DNA from 4 places in the Lactobacillus sp. UMNPBX19 genome. Region 4 is predicted to be linked to each of the others. Evidence: predicted binding sites of a transcription regulator. Region 4 holds the regulator's gene; each other region holds the start of a gene.
What was found. The regulator HrcA, encoded in region 4, represses chaperone genes, less so after heat shock. The targets are predictions, from matches to a motif close to TTAGCACTCNNNNNNNNNGAGTGCTAA.

Region 1 (4,202 bases), on a different contig from region 4:
TCATTATTGGAGGGTGAAATGTGAATACATCCTATTCACAATCGAATTTACGACACAACCAAATTTTAATTTGGCTTTGCATTTTATCTTTTTTTAGCGTATTAAATGAAATGGTTTTGAACGTCTCATTACCTGATATTGCAAATGATTTTAATAAACCACCTGCGAGTACAAACTGGGTGAACACAGCCTTTATGTTAACCTTTTCCATTGGAACAGCTGTATATGGAAAGCTATCTGATCAATTAGGCATCAAAAGGTTACTCCTATTTGGAATTATAATAAATTGTTTCGGGGCGTTAATTGGGTTTGTTGGCCATTCTTTCTTTTCCTTACTTATTATGGCTCGTTTTATTCAAGGGGCTGGTGCAGCTGCATTTCCAGCACTCGTAATGGTTGTAGTTGCGCGCTATATTCCAAAGGAAAATAGGGGTAAAGCATTTGGTCTTATTGGATCGATAGTAGCCATGGGAGAAGGAGTCGGTCCAGCGATTGGTGGAATGATAGCCCATTATATTCATTGGTCCTATCTTCTACTCATTCCTACGATAACAATTATCACTGTTCCGTTTCTTATGAAATTATTAAAGAAAGAAGTAAGGATAAAAGGTCATTTTGATATCAAAGGAATTATACTAATGTCTGTAGGCATTGTATTTTTTATGTTGTTTACAACATCATATAGCATTTCTTTTCTTATCGTTAGCGTGCTGTCATTCCTGATATTTGTAAAACATATCAGGAAAGTAACAGATCCTTTTGTTGATCCCGGATTAGGGAAAAATATACCTTTTATGATTGGAGTTCTTTGTGGGGGAATTATATTTGGAACAGTAGCAGGGTTTGTCTCTATGGTTCCTTATATGATGAAAGATGTTTACCAGCTAAGTACTGCCGAAATCGGAAGTGTAATTATTTTCCCTGGAACAATGAGTGTCATTATTTTCGGCTACATTGGTGGGATACTTGTTGATAGAAGAGGTCCTTTATACGTGTTAAACATCGGAGTTACATTTCTTTCTGTTAGCTTTTTAACTGCTTCCTTTCTTTTAGAAACAACATCATGGTTCATGACAATTATAATGGTATTTGTTTTAGGTGGGCTTTCGTTCACCAAAACAGTTATATCAACAATTGTTTCAAGTAGCTTGAAACAGCAGGAAGCTGGTGCTGGAATGAGTTTGCTTAACTTTACCAGCTTTTTATCAGAGGGAACAGGTATTGCAATTGTAGGTGGTTTATTATCCATACCCTTACTTGATCAAAGGTTGTTACCTATGGAAGTTGATCAGTCAACTTATCTGTATAGTAATTTGTTATTACTTTTTTCAGGAATCATTGTCATTAGTTGGCTGGTTACCTTGAATGTATATAAACATTCTCAAAGGGATTTCTAAATCGTTAAGGGATCAACTTTGGGAGAGAGTTCAAAATTGATCCTTTTTTTATAACAGGAATTCAAATCTTTTTGTTCCATTAAAGGGCGCGATTGCTGAATAAAAGATACGAGAGACCTCTCTTGTATCTTTTTTATTTTGAGTGGTTTTGTCCGTTACACTTTTTTCTACATAAAATTAAGCTTGATCAGTTGACATGATTAAAAGTAAGTGATTTAATTAGCACTGTACTTATTAGAGTGCTAATTTTGTTTAGGAGGTAAAATTAATGCTCGTACCTACAGTTATTGAACAAACTGCACGTGGTGAACGTGCTTACGACATTTATTCAAGATTATTAAAAGATAGAATCATTATGCTTAGTGGTGAAATTAATGACCAAATGGCTAATTCCATCATTGCTCAACTTTTATTCTTAGATGCACAAGATAACACTAAAGACATTTCTCTTTACATTAATTCACCAGGTGGTGTTATTACCTCTGGATTAGCAATTATGGATACAATGAACTTTATCAAATCAGACGTATCTACAATTGCCATTGGTATGGCTGCTTCTATGGCTTCCATTCTTTTAACTAGTGGAACTAAGGGTAAACGTTTTGCATTACCAAACTCAACAGTTCTTATCCACCAACCATTAGGTGGTGCACAAGGTCAACAAACTGACATTCAAATTGCAGCTAATGAAATTTTAAAGAGTCGTAAAAAACTTAACCAAATTTTACATGAAACCACTGGTCAACCTCTTGATAAGATTCTCAAGGATACTGAACGCGACAATTACTTGTCTGCTGAAGAAGCTAAAGACTATGGTTTAATCGATGAAATTTTGGTAAACCAAAAGAAAGACTAATTTATTTAGACAAAAATAGAGCTCACGATGTGAGCTCTATTTTTTTATCTAATTTTCTTCTTTTAATTGCTTCGCTATTTCACGAATTTTTTGAAAACGATGGTTAACCCCTGACTTTGAGATTGGACCATCTGGTACTTGTGCTGCAACTTCCTTAAGAGAAAGCTCTGGATGCGTTAACCTAAAACGAGCTAGCACAGTCAATTTTTCAGGTAAGTTTTCTAAACCAAATTTTTCTTCAATTAATTGAATATCTTCAACTTGCTTAGCTGCTGCATTTGCAGTCTTTTTTAGATTCGCTGTATCGCAATTCACTAAACGATTCACCGAATTACGCATATCACGCATAATTCTTAAATCTTCAAAAGCTAGCATCGCGTTCACTGCACCAACTATATGGAGAAAATCACCAATTTTTTCTGCTTCTTTTAAATAGACGATATAGCCACTTCGTCTCCTAGTTTCTTTTGCATTTAAATAAAAGAAATTGTTCATTAACTTTAACAGATCTTGATTATGATCTTCATAAAGAGAATAAATCTCTAAATGATAGCGACTAGTTTCTGGATTATTTACACTTCCAGATGCTAAAAAAGCTCCTCTTAAATAGGACATTGCTCTTTGTTCCGAAGACATAATCTTTTCAGGAATTCCTGTAATAAGACCATTATTATTATCAAAAATTTCTAAGTCAGTTAGAATTTCATGAACTTGTTTTTGAAGTCTAACTAAATACTGATAATTTTTCTTTAATTTCATCTTCTTAGAAACAATTAATAGAGGTTCAATTCCATAAGCAGTCTTAATAAGAGAAAATATTCTCCTTGCAATCGCTGGATTTTCAGTTGTAATATCCAAACTAAATTGATGATCGTGCAGGCTAAGTACTCCGTTCATTCGCAAAAAAGCTGCTAATTCTGCCTTAGCGTGTTCGGGATGAACTGGCAGACTTGTAAGTTCTTTTTTTACATCGCTTGCGTATGAAACCATTAACTAGCCCTGTTCCTTCTGTCTTCGACAATATGCTTCAAAAGCTAAATTCAAAATTTCATCAGCCACTTTTTTTCCATCATGAAAAACCAATCCACTATGTTGATCGATAAAGTCAGCTGTAATTACTCGACAATCTTGAGCCCTCAATCCGGCAAAATCATTCCTTACTGGTTCAAGATAAGCATCGTAATCGGCTGGGTTAAATTTAGTCATATCAATCTTAGCGCCGTTAACCAAAGCTGTATTAATATAATGGCCTCCTAAGTGGTCATTAATAACTTGCACATGCTCAGCTGCTGTAAAATGATCTGTTTCACCTTGCTGGGTCATAATATTACAAATATAAATTACCTCAGCTTTAGTTTGTCTTACAGCATCCCCTAAATTAGAAATCATCAAATTAGGTAAAATCGATGTAAATAAACTACCCGGTCCTAAAACTACTGCGTCTGCTTGCATAATAGCTGCTAAAACTGGCAACACAGCTTTAGGTTCTTCATCTGAGTCAGTATCGGTAACCCAGACACGTTTAATCCTCTTGTCTTTTGATGTGATTTCTGTTTCTCCTGATTCAGTTGTTCCATCGACAAATTCCGCATTTAAAGTCAAAGGCTCATTCGAAGCAGGAAAGATTCTTCCATCAATTCGCATCATTCTAGATAGGGATTGAACAGCGTCAAAAATATTTCCCTGCATTTCATCTAAGGCAGCAATAATTAGATTTCCAATTGCATGACCTGCAAAAAATGAGTCAGATGAATTAAATCGATATTGAAAAATATCTTTTTCTTCTTGTGGTAAATCAGATAAAGAAACCAATACATTTCTTATATCCCCTGGTGGCACCACATTAATATAATCTCTAATTGCACCAGACGATCCGCCATCATCAGCCACAGTAACAATAGCTGTTATATCAGCGTTTTGCTCCTTTAGAGCATTTAAAATAACAGGTA
Region 2 (4,202 bases), on a different contig from region 4:
ATTCATCAAGTCCCATTGACAAAAGGATTGGGAACATAATGTCATCACCTGCAGCTTCACCACACATACCACACCAAATACCATTTTCATGAGCACCATCAATAGTATGCTTAATCAAACGTAAAACAGATGGGTTGTATGGTTGGTAAAGATAAGAAACGTTATCATTACCACGATCAGCAGCCATAGTATATTGGATTAAGTCGTTAGTTCCAATTGAGAAGAAATCAACTTCTTTAGCAAATTGATCAGCTAAGACAGCAGCAGCTGGAACTTCGATCATCATACCAACTTGTAAGTCGTCGCCGATCTTAACGCCTTCTTTAGCGAGTTTATCTTTTTCTTCAGCTAAGATTTGCTTTGCTTCACGTAATTCTGCTAAAGTACCAATCATTGGGAACATAATTCCTAATGGACCATATGCAGATGCACGAAGTAAGGCTCTTAATTGAGTTCTAAAGATATCCTTGTATTGCATTGAAAGACGGATAGCACGAACACCTAAGAATGGGTTCATTTCTTCTGGAAGATCCCAGTAATCTAAGTGCTTGTCTCCACCAATATCACAAGTTCTAATGATAGTTTGCTTACCATCCATGTCTTCGATAACTTTCTTGTAAGCATCAAATTGAGCTTCTTCGGATGGGAAGTCTTTTGAATCCATGTATAAGAATTCAGTTCTGTACAAACCAATTGCTTCAGCACCGTTTTCTTTTACACCCTTCATATCATTAGGAGTACCGATGTTAGCAGCGATAATAAATTTCTTACCATTTGCAGTTACAGATGGTTCATTCTTTAGCTTCTTCCATTCTTCCTTTTGCTTAGCGAAGGCTTCACCCTTCTTAGTGTATTCTTCGATTTGAGCATCAGTTGGATTAATGATAGCATCGCCGTCTAAACCATCAGCAATAAGCATATCGCCATCTTTAACATCTTTAGTAATAGTTTCAGTACCAACAACAGCTGGAATTTCCAATGAACGAGCCATGATTGCTGAGTGAGCAGTTCTACCACCAACATCAGTTACAAATCCCTTAACGTACTTCTTGTTAAGTTGAGCTGTATCACTTGGTGTTAAATCGTAGGCTACTACTACAACTTCATGGTCAATAGCTGCAGGATCTGGCAATTTCTTACCAAGAAGATGTGCCATAAGACGCTTTGAAACATCGCGTACGTCAGCTGCACGTTCTTGCATATATGCATTGTCAGTCATACCTTCAAAAATAGTAATGAATTTTTGAGCAGTTTCATCTAATGCAGCTTCAGCATTAATTTTTTGATCTTTGATTTCTGTTTCAATAGCCCCAGTAAATTCTGGGTCGCTTAAGAATAGAAGGTGAGCATCAAAAACTTGTGCTTCTTCTGGTCCTAAACTTTCCTTAGCTTTATCACGAACTTTTTCAAGTTCTTTAGTTGATTCTTCAACAACTTTTTTAAAGCGAGCTACTTCAGCATCAACATCGCTAACTGAAGTTTTAGAAAACGAAAGGTCAGGTTCTACCAAAAGGTAGGCTGGTGCAACTGCAATACCATCACTGGCTGCAATTCCCTTTAAAGTTTTCGACATTATTCAGCTAAACCTTCCTTTTTCATAGTGTCAGCAATAGCTTCAATTGCTTCTTTAGCATCGTCACCATCAGCAGTAATAGTTACATCTGCACCTTGGCCAACACCTAAAGACATAACACCCATGATTGACTTCAAGTTTACTGATTTACCATTGTATTCCAAGTTAATATCTGAGTTAAACTTAGAAGCAGCTTGTACCAACAAAGTAGCTGGACGAGCATGAATACCAGTTTCAGCAATAATATGAAATTCGCGTTTTTCCATTTTAAATTATCTCCTTTAAAATCAAAAATAATCGGGAGTTTTATACCCACTCGTTTATTAGGTTATCATGTTTTTTAAATGAAAACAACACAAATGTAAATGTTTACATTATAAAGTACTTAATTTTCATTGTCAGATAAGGTATAAATTATATCCCCACCTCTTTGGGCAATCCCAGTTATACTCTGTCTTTTACCATAGCTTCTAAGAGCTAATTGAAATTGAAAAGCATCCTTGGGACTAACTCTATATTCTTTTAATTCACCACTTATAATTTTATCTAATATTTCTTTATAATCCATTTCTTATACTTATCTCCTTGAAGTTTCCACGTCTTTATAAAAAAATTTTGTTCTTTATCCTATTATATCAATTTTCTATAAAAATCTGGGCTTACCACTTGCAATTAGTAAGTATCCGTACTATTATATTAGCAAGTTAGCACTCATATATAAAGAGTGCTAAAATAGGAATATAGCCTGAATATTATAAGAAAGGCGGAAATATTAATGTTATGCGATAACTGTCACGAACGTCCTGCCTCTATTCATCTTTATACAAATGTAAATGGGCAAGATCGTGAAATCTCATTATGTCAACAATGTTATCAAGAATTGAAAAATCAACAAGGACAAAATAATAGTATGAATAATAACAATGCATTTTTTGGCGATTTTGATGATTTATTCAACGCCTTAAATAATAACAACAATGAACAAAATAATCCTCAAGGACGTGACCCACGCATGCAAATGGGTGGTGGCCGCAGAAGTGGAAACAATGGTGGTCAAAAATCTCTACTCGACCAGTATGGTACAGATTTAACCGACTTAGCAAAAAAAGGTAAGATTGATCCAGTTATTGGTCGTGATAAAGAAATTGCTCGCGTTATTGAAATTTTAAACAGACGGACTAAAAATAATCCTGTTCTTATCGGAGAAGCCGGTGTTGGTAAAACTGCTGTTGTTGAAGGCTTAGCACAACAAATTGTCGACGGTTCAGTTCCAGCTAAGCTTCAAGATAAAAGAATCATTTCTTTAAATATGGTATCAATGGTTCAAGGAACTGGAATTCGCGGTCAATTTGAACAAAGAATGCAGCAACTAATCAAAGAATTAGAACAAAATGATAATATCATCCTATTTATTGATGAAATTCATGAATTAGTTGGTGCTGGCAACGCTGAAGGTGGTATGGATGCTGGTAACATTATTAAGCCAGCCTTAGCTCGTGGAGATTTCCAACTAATTGGTGCTACTACTATTAAGGAATATCGAAACATCGAAAAGGATTCTGCCCTTGCTCGTCGATTCCAACCAGTGGAGGTTAAAGAACCTACAACTGAAGAAACAATTAAGATTTTGCAAGGCATCCGTAAGCGTTACGAAGATTACCACCATGTTCACTATACTGACGAATCTATACAAGCTGCAGTAAATCTTTCTTCACGCTACATTCAAGATCGTTTCTTACCTGATAAAGCTATTGATCTTTTAGATGAAGCTGGTTCAAGAATGAATCTCACTATTCCTTATGTTGATAGTGAAAAAATCAAAGAAAGACTAGATGCTGCTGAAAGCTTAAAGCAAGATGCTTTAAAAAATGAGGATTACGAAAAAGCTGCCTACTATCGTGATCAGATTGAAAAGTATGAAAAATTAAAAGATCAAAAAGTAGATCCTGATCAAACACCTAAAATCACTGAAAAGATCATGAATAAGATCGTTGAGGAAAAAACTAATATTCCAGTTGGTGACTTACAAAAACAAGAAGAAACTCAATTAAAGAATTTAGCTACTGACCTTAAAGATAATGTAATTGGTCAAAACAAAGCTGTTGAAACTGTTGCTCGGGCAATAAGACGAAATCGAGTTGGATTTAACAAATCTGGTCGTCCAATCGGCTCATTCTTATTTGTAGGACCTACTGGTGTAGGTAAAACGGAATTAGCTAAACAATTAGCCAAGCAAATCTTTGGTACAGAAGATGCAATGATTCGATTTGATATGAGCGAATATATGGAACAATACTCTGTATCTAAGCTAATCGGATCTGCACCAGGTTATGTAGGTTATGAAGAAGCTGGTCAATTAACAGAAAGGGTACGCCATAATCCATATAGCTTAATTTTATTTGATGAAATTGAAAAAGCTCATCCTGATGTACTCCACCTATTCTTGCAAATTCTCGATGATGGCCGTTTAACTGATTCGCAAGGTCGCACAGTTTCCTTTAAAGATACCATCATCATTATGACTTCTAATGCTGGTCAAGGAATCAAAGAAGCTAGCGTAGGTTTTGCAGCTGAAAACAGTCATCAAGAACAATTTAAGAATAGCTTAGGTCAATACTTTAAACCTGAA
Region 3 (4,202 bases), on a different contig from region 4:
ACGTAAATGTCGTTTTTGTTTTATCATCTCGCTGGACAATAGATCAGCGAAATCCTGAATTTCAGCCTTTTAAACGTTTAGTAGTTTACACTTATATTACTAATTCGTCAAGAATTGTAAATTTTAATTTACCTTGATGAGCTCCAACTTTTACAATTTGGTCAGCCTTAATTTTTTCACTAATTAAATCTTCAGCAATTACATCTTCAAGTTCATGTTGAATTGCACGACGTAATGGACGAGCGCCCATCTCTGGATCAAATCCATCTTTAGCTAATACATCTAAAGCCGCTGGTGAAATCTTTAAGGTTACGTCTTTTTTAGCTAAGCGATCTACCAAATGACCAGTCATTAAGCTAACAATTTCACGCAATTGTTTTTTAGTTAAGCTATCAAAGACCACGGTCTCATCAATTCTATTTAAAAATTCTGGTCTGAAGAATTGTTTAACAGCTGCCGTAACTTTTTCTTGTTGAAGTTTATTTTTATCGGCATTATCAGCTGCAAATCCAACTGTCTTATCTTCTTGTAAACTACGTGAGCCAAGGTTAGAAGTCATGATAATAATTGTATTTCTAAAATCGACTTTTCTACCTTTAGAATCAGTTAAAAATCCTTCATCCAAAACTTGAAGCAATAAATTAAACACATCCGGATGAGCTTTTTCTACTTCATCCAATAAAATTACTGAATATGGATTACGTCTTACACGTTCTGAGAGCTGACCACCCTCTTCATATCCTACATATCCTGGTGCCGAACCAATTAATTTGCTTGTTGCAATCTGATCCATGTATTCAGACATGTCTACACGAATAATATTCCGTTCTGAGCCAAAGACTGCTGCAGCAAGAGCCTTAGCTAATTCTGTCTTACCAACACCAGTAGGTCCTAAGAATAAGAACGAACCGATTGGACGATTTTCATCCTTAATTCCGCTTCTACTTCGTCTAATTGCTCGACTTACGGCACTGATAGCTTCGTCCTGTCCAATTACACGTTCATGCAAAATACTTTCTAAATGAGCTAAACGTTTAGTTTCACTCTTCTTCATTCTAGTAACGGGCACACCAGTCCATTCAGATACAATTTGAGCGATCTTATCAGAATCAACAATCGACTTTTTAGAGTTTTTATTCTCTACTTTTTCGATTAATTTATTCCGATCCTGTGTAAGCTTATTTTCCTCATCCCGTAACTTAGCTGCTTGAACAAAATTTTGATTTTCTGCAGCTTGTTCTTTCTGATGAATAACATCATTAATTTGTGTATCCAATTTAGTTAGACGAGGATCACTTTTACCGATTGCTTGAATTTTTACAGCTGCACTTGCTTCATCAATCAAATCAATTGCTTTATCAGGTAAGAATCGGTTAGCAATATAACGTGTTGAAAATTCAACTGCATCATTAATTGCCTCATCTTCAATTTTTACATTGTGGAATTTTTCATATTTAGGGCGCAAGCCTTTTAAAATATCCACAGTTTCTTCTTTTGAAGGTTCACCAATTTTTACTTGTTGAAAACGTCTTGCTAAAGCTTGATCTTTTTCAATATATTTTTGGTACTCATCAAAAGTCGTAGCACCAATCATTTGAATATCGCCACGTGCTAATGAAGGCTTTAAGATATTTGAAGCATCAATTGCACCTTCCGCGCCACCTGCACCAATCAAAGTATGCATTTCATCAACAAATAAGATAACTGAACCATCCTGTTGAATTTCTTTTAGAATCTTCTTCATTCTATCTTCAAATTCACCACGATATTTAGTTCCAGCAATTAAACTCCCCATGTCCAAGGCCATAACTCGTTTTTTAGCTAGAGTATCTGGAACTTCATGATTTACAATTGCGGCTGCTATTCCTTGTGCAACTGCAGTCTTACCAACACCAGGTTCTCCTACCAAAACGGGATTGTTTTTGGTTCTTCGAGATAAGATTTGAATTACTCTTTTTATTTCTTTATCTCTACCAATTACCGGGTCAATTGCCCCTTCACGGGCTCTTTTATTTAGATTCACACTAACTTTATCTAAATTTGGAGTCAATGACTTACCTTTTTTCATGCCAGTGGCTGAAGAAATACCAAGAACATTATCTTCTTCCCCAGAACCATCCATGAAACTATCATTTACATCCTGACTTAAATCTCGTGGATCTACACCAATATTTTTCAAAATTAAACTTGCTAAAATTTGATCACTAGCTAACAAACCTAGCAAAATATGTTTTGTCTCAATTTGAGCAGTCCCTAATTCGTCAGCCTTTTGTTTAGCAAAATTCAAAACTAAACTTAAGCGTGGGGACATTTCCATATATGTGGCCTTTGGACTTGAACCATAGCCAGTATATCTTTCAATTTCTTCTCGCACTAAGGTTGGTGTTACATTTCTTTCACGCAAAAGTTTTCCAGCATCCCCATTAGCTTCAATTACTAAAGCAAGCAGAACATGCTCTGTTCCAATAATTCGATGGTGAAAGTTTTGTGCTTGCTCTTTAGCAATTTCAAGAACATTTTTTGCACTATCACTATATGATTTTTCCATTTTGCACCGCCTTACTTCTTTTAAGATCATACTACAATCTTTAGACAAATATCTTATCACTTACAATTAGTAAATGTAAACCTTTTGATATTTCATGAACATTATATACAAAAAAGTTCGTCTTTCTAACCCAAGACGAACTTTTTAATAAAATAATATTCAATCGGGATGACAGGATTTGAACCTGCGACTTCTACGTCCCGAACGTAGCGCTCTACCAAGCTGAGCCACATCCCGAATAACAAAAAAGACTCACGCTTCGGTGAGTCTTTTATACTGGAGCGGAAGACGGGATTCGAACCCGCGACCCCCACCATGGCAAGGTGATGTTCTACCACTGAACTACTTCCGCAGTACATTTATTAGTATAGCAAAACATCTTTTTATTGCAAGCATTTTTTTGAAAAAATATAAAAAAAATAGACCGTCCTCTACGACAGTCTATTTAAAAAATTATTTATTCTTTTTATTCTTCAAATCTTCTTGAACTTCAGCTTCAACACTTTCCACCTTTTCAGGGCGCATTGTTGGGAAGAGTAAGACATCACGAATAGCAGGAGCATCAGTTAAAAGCATTACCAAACGATCAATACCAATCCCTAAACCACCTGTAGGAGGCATACCGAATTCCATAGCACGAAGGTAATCTTCATCAATCATATCAGCTTCATCATTACCAGCTTCTCTTTCAGCCATTTGGTCTTCGAAACGATGACGTTGATCATCTGGATCATTTAATTCTGAGAATGCATTACCATATTCAGCACCCATAATGAAGATTTCAAAACGATCGGTAAATCTTGGATCATCAGCATTCTTCTTAGCAAGTGGTGATACTTCTACTGGGTGTCCATAAACAAAAGTAGGTTGAACAATTGATCCTTCACCGAATTCTTCAAAGAAGGCATTAATAATGTGACCAACCTTCCAGTAGCTTTCATAGTGAACGTTGTGTTCATCAGCAACTTTTCTTGCTTCTTCAATAGTCATTGGCTTCCAGAAGTCAACACCAGTCTTTTCCTTGATCAAATCAACCATGTGAACACGGCGGAATGGCTTACCTAAGTCAATATCAGTTCCTTGGTAAGTAATCTTACCATCTGGTGAAACAACTTTAGCAGCTGCTCTAATAATTCCTTCTGCCTCATCCATTACATCATGGAAGTCCCAGTAAGCTGCATAAGTTTCAAGTTCAGTAAATTCTGGGTTGTGCTTAGTATCAAGACCTTCATTTCTAAATACACGGCCGATTTCATAAACACGTTCCATACCACCAACAATTAAACGCTTCAATGGAAGTTCCAAAGCAATTCTCATGTAAAGATCAATATCCAACGCATTGTGGTGAGTAATAAATGGACGGGCTTCAGCACCACCAGGAATATTGTGGAGAACTGGAGTTTCAACTTCTAAGAAATCTCTATTATTTAAATAATCACGAATAGCTTGAATAATTTGAGTACGGTGAACAAAACGCATGTAACTATCATGATTTGTAATTAAGTCAAGGTAGCGCTGACGATAAATTTGTTCAACATCCTTTAAACCATCCCATTTATTAGGTAATGGACGAAGAGCCTTAGACAAGAAAGTAATGTGAGTAGCACGAATAGTCAACTCACCAGTATCGGTCTTCATTACTTCACCATCAATA
Region 4 (4,202 bases):
ATGGAACTCTATTAGAAGCGCAGCATTTAGATCTTACAGTTCAAAATAAGAAATTGTTTGAAGATTTAAATTTAACTATTAAAAATCATGGGATTGTAGCGCTAGAAGGAAAAAATGGATCTGGAAAGTCTACATTTTTGAAAAATATTTTAAAACCAGATAAAAATGTGATTTCTCAAGGAAAACTTGATATTGTTAAAGGCTTAAAGATATCATATTTATCACAAAATTTTATTGAATATTCTGGTACTTTATCTCAGTTTGCAGAAAAAGAAAAAATATCTTATGAAAATCTATTAAATATTCTTAGAAAAATGGGTTTTCCGAGAGAAAGCTTTGCCACAAAAATTGAAGAAATGAGTATGGGACAGCAAAAAAGAGTGGCGATTGCCAAATCATTGGTGGAAGAAGCAGATATATATTTATGGGATGAGCCAGCTAATTATTTAGACGTGTTTAACCAGGATCAGTTAATTAGCATGTTAAGAAAAGAACAACCAGCCATGCTCTTAATTGAACATGATAAGTATTTTATTAGTCAGGTTGCAGATAAACGAATAAAATTAGGAGATGTAAAAGCAAAATAATTAAAGGAAAAAACTGGTATTTTATTATAAAAAAGAATATAAAGATTTATATTTCCCAAAAAAGAAACCTGAATTAATAACTGTTCCTGAAATGAATTATCTAGCAGTTTCAGGAAGTGGGGATCCAAATAAAGAAGATGGAACATATAAAAATGCTCTAGAAATGCTGTATAGTGTCGCTTATACAATTAAAATGAATAAAAAGGGAGAACACAAAATCCCAGGTTATTTTGATTTTGTTGTTCCACCTCTTGAAGGTCTCTGGTGGATGAAAGGTGATTCCAAAATCGACTACTCTCATAAAGAAAACTTTTCTTGGATTTCAATGATTCATTTACCCGACTTTGTTACTCCTAAAGAGTTGGATTGGGCAGTTAAAATCGCTAGTGAAAAGAATAAAAAAGATTTCTCGAAAGTAAAATTTTTCAAATATAACGAAGGACTATGTGTCCAGCAAATGCATATTGGTAGTTATGATGATGAACCGATGACAATTGAAAATATGCATAAATTTGTTAAGTCAGAAAATTATCAAATTGATATAAAAAATCCACGCTATCATCATGAAATATATTTAAGTGATCCGCGAAGAACTAGAGTAGATCGTGTAAAAACTGTAATCAGACTACCGATTAAATAAATTTGAGCAAGTACTTAGTACTTGCTTTTTTTGTTAAAAATCAAATTGTTTTAGCACTCTACTTGCACAATTGCTAGTATATGGTATTATATAAATTGTTAGCACAGAAGAAAGAAGAGTGCTAATGATGGGGGCGAGAAAATGTTGACTGAACGGCAAGAACTTATTTTAAAGACTATTATTATGGACTTTACTCAGACACATGAGCCAGTAGGTTCCAAGACCGTGATGAATCAACTGCCTGTCAAGGTCTCAAGTGCAACGGTTCGAAATGAAATGGCGGTTTTGGAAGAGAAAGGGCTACTTGAAAAGACACACTCTTCAAGTGGACGAATTCCTTCTACTGCTGGCTATCGATACTACTTGGATCATTTAATTAATCCAGTAAAAATACCAGCATCTGTCTATAATCGAATTGTTTACCAGTTAGACCAACCCTTTCAACAAGTTAATGAAATTGTGCAGGAAGCTGCAAAGATTTTATCTGATTTGACTAACTATACAGCTTTTGCAGCAGGACCTGAAACCCATTCTGTAAAAGTTACAGGTTTTAGAATTGTTCCTCTATCTAGTCATCAAGTAATGGCCATTTTAGTAACTGATGATGGTAATGTAAAGAATCAAATTTATACTTTGCCTCACCACACTAACGGGGAAGAAATTGAAAAAGCTGTTCGATTGATTAATGATCAATTAGTTGGAAAATCACTTAGTTCAATTAATGAAGTATTACTCAAGCGAATTGCTGATCATCTTATTGCTCGAGGATCTGCACCGGAAATATTAGATCTCTTACAAGATGTCATTAAAGATGCGGCTAGTGAGCAAATGTATGTTGATGGTCAAATTAATCTTTTGAGTAATTATGAAAATGATGATTTAACCAAGATAAAATCACTTTATAAGTTAATTGATCAAAATGATGCACTTTCAAGTTTAATTGGTTTTAATCCTGAAGATGAACTGAAAAATGATTCTAGTTCTAAAGTTCAGGTTAAATTAGGTTCAGAATTACCATCTGATTTACTTGAAAATTATAGTTTGTTAACTGCACAATATAGTGTTGGTAAATATGGTAAAGGAACAATTGCACTACTAGGGCCAACAAACATGCCATACTCGCAGATGATCGGATTACTCGAGTATTTTAGGAATGAACTAGCAAAGAAATTGTTAGATTATTATGGTAGATTTAAGTAAGGAGGTTAGCTGTGAGTAAAGAAGAGTTTCCGCATGAAAAAGATTTAAAGGACGAGGTGACCCCAGATAAGGCACCAAAAAAAGATCCAAAAGCAGCTCCGAAAGAGGAAGTTAAGGAAAATCCAGTAGAGAATTATGAAAAAGAAATTGCTGAATTAACTGCTAAAAATAAGGATCTTGAAGATAAATACTTACGTAGTGAAGCTGAGATTCAAAATATGCAAGCACGCTATGCAAAAGAACGTGCTCAGTTAATAAAATATGAGTCTCAAAGCTTAGCTAAAGAAGTTTTGCCAGCAATGGATAACTTGGAGCGAGCATTAGCTGTTAAAGCCGATGATGAAGCTGCTAAGCAACTCCAAAAGGGCGTGCAGATGACTCTTGATTCATTAGTTAAATCAATGAAAGATCAAGGAATTACTGAAATTAAAGCCGAGGGCGAAACTTTTGATCCTTCTCTTCATCAAGCTGTTCAAACTGTAGCAGCAGAAAATGATGAACAAAAAGATCGCGTAGTTAAAGTTTTACAAAAAGGATATCAATATAAAGATAGAACATTAAGACCAGCAATGGTTGTAGTGGCTCAATAAGAAAGGAAGTTCCATATATGTCAAAAGTTATTGGTATTGACTTAGGTACGACTAACTCTGCTGTTGCCGTACTTGAAGGTAAAGAACCTAAAATTATTACTAACCCAGAAGGTAACCGTACAACTCCTTCTGTAGTTGCTTTTAAAAATGGTGAAATTCAAGTTGGAGAAGTAGCTAAGCGTCAAGCAATCACTAACCCTAACACTATTGTTTCAATCAAGAGTCATATGGGTGAAGAAGGCTACAAAGTTAAAGTTGGCGATAAGGAATACACTCCACAAGAAATTTCAGCTTTCATTTTGCAATACATTAAGAAGTTCTCTGAAGATTATTTGGGTGAAAAGGTAACTGACGCGGTTATTACTGTTCCTGCTTATTTCAATGACGCACAACGTCAAGCTACTAAAGATGCTGGTAAAATTGCTGGCTTAAATGTTCAAAGAATTATCAATGAACCAACTGCTTCAGCTTTAGCATATGGTCTTGATAAAGATGAAAATGATGAAAAAGTATTAGTATACGACCTTGGTGGTGGTACTTTCGATGTTTCTATCTTGCAATTAGGTGATGGAGTCTTCCAAGTATTGTCAACTAATGGTGATACTCACCTTGGTGGTGACGACTTTGACCAAAGAATTATGGATTGGTTAATCCAAAACTTTAAGGAAGAAAATGGTGTTGACTTATCTAACGATAAGATGGCATTACAACGTTTAAAGGATGCTGCAGAAAAGGCTAAGAAAGACTTATCTGGTGTTTCCTCAACTCATATTTCACTTCCATTTATTTCTGCTGGAGAAGCTGGTCCACTTCACCTTGAAGCTGATTTAACTCGTGCTAAGTTTGATGAATTAACTGATGATTTAGTTCAAAAGACTAAGGTAGCATTTGATAATGCTTTAAGTGATGCAGGTTTGACTGTAAATGATATTGATAAAGTTATTTTAAATGGTGGTTCAACTCGTATTCCTGCAGTTCAAAAGGCTGTTAAGGATTGGGCTGGAAAAGAACCTGACCACTCAATTAACCCTGATGAAGCTGTTGCTTTAGGTGCAGCAATTCAAGGTGGTGTTATCTCAGGTGATGTTAAGGACATTGTTTTACTTGATGTTACCCCATTGTCACTTGGTATTGAAACTATGGGGGGTGTCTTCACTAAGTTAATTGACAGAAACACTACTATTC

Region 1: a site for HrcA is predicted at 1,617-1,643, ahead of clpP (ATP-dependent Clp endopeptidase proteolytic subunit ClpP). Genes of this name have one in related genera too.
Region 2: a site for HrcA is predicted at 2,278-2,304, ahead of CP370_RS02580 (ATP-dependent Clp protease ATP-binding subunit). Genes of this name have one in related genera too.
Region 3: a site for HrcA is predicted at 2,602-2,628, ahead of CP370_RS01660 (ATP-dependent Clp protease ATP-binding subunit). Genes of this name have one in related genera too.

Annotation. Positions count from the first base shown of each region.
Region 1 covers NZ_PCYR01000024.1:18,665-22,866, reverse strand. The annotation lists gene tet(L) (tetracycline efflux MFS transporter Tet(L)) at 21-1,397, shown strand; gene clpP (ATP-dependent Clp endopeptidase proteolytic subunit ClpP) at 1,666-2,253, shown strand; gene whiA (DNA-binding protein WhiA) at 2,302-3,243, opposite strand; gene yvcK (gluconeogenesis factor YvcK family protein) at 3,247-4,202, opposite strand, start outside.
Region 2 covers NZ_PCYR01000005.1:40,160-44,361, forward strand. The annotation lists gene ptsP (phosphoenolpyruvate--protein phosphotransferase) at 1-1,573, opposite strand, end outside; gene CP370_RS02570 (phosphocarrier protein HPr) at 1,573-1,839, opposite strand; gene CP370_RS02575 (hypothetical protein) at 1,959-2,141, opposite strand; gene CP370_RS02580 (ATP-dependent Clp protease ATP-binding subunit) at 2,349-4,202, shown strand, end outside.
Region 3 covers NZ_PCYR01000003.1:42,793-46,994, reverse strand. The annotation lists gene CP370_RS01660 (ATP-dependent Clp protease ATP-binding subunit) at 92-2,548, opposite strand; tRNA gene CP370_RS01655 (tRNA-Pro) at 2,712-2,785, opposite strand; tRNA gene CP370_RS01650 (tRNA-Gly) at 2,826-2,900, opposite strand; gene lysS (lysine--tRNA ligase) at 3,002-4,202, opposite strand, start outside.
Region 4 covers NZ_PCYR01000007.1:7,980-12,181, reverse strand. The annotation lists gene abc-f (ribosomal protection-like ABC-F family protein) at 1-587, shown strand, start outside; gene CP370_RS03255 (GyrI-like domain-containing protein) at 601-1,227, shown strand; gene hrcA (heat-inducible transcriptional repressor HrcA) at 1,369-2,427, shown strand; gene grpE (nucleotide exchange factor GrpE) at 2,439-3,017, shown strand; gene dnaK (molecular chaperone DnaK) at 3,035-4,202, shown strand, end outside.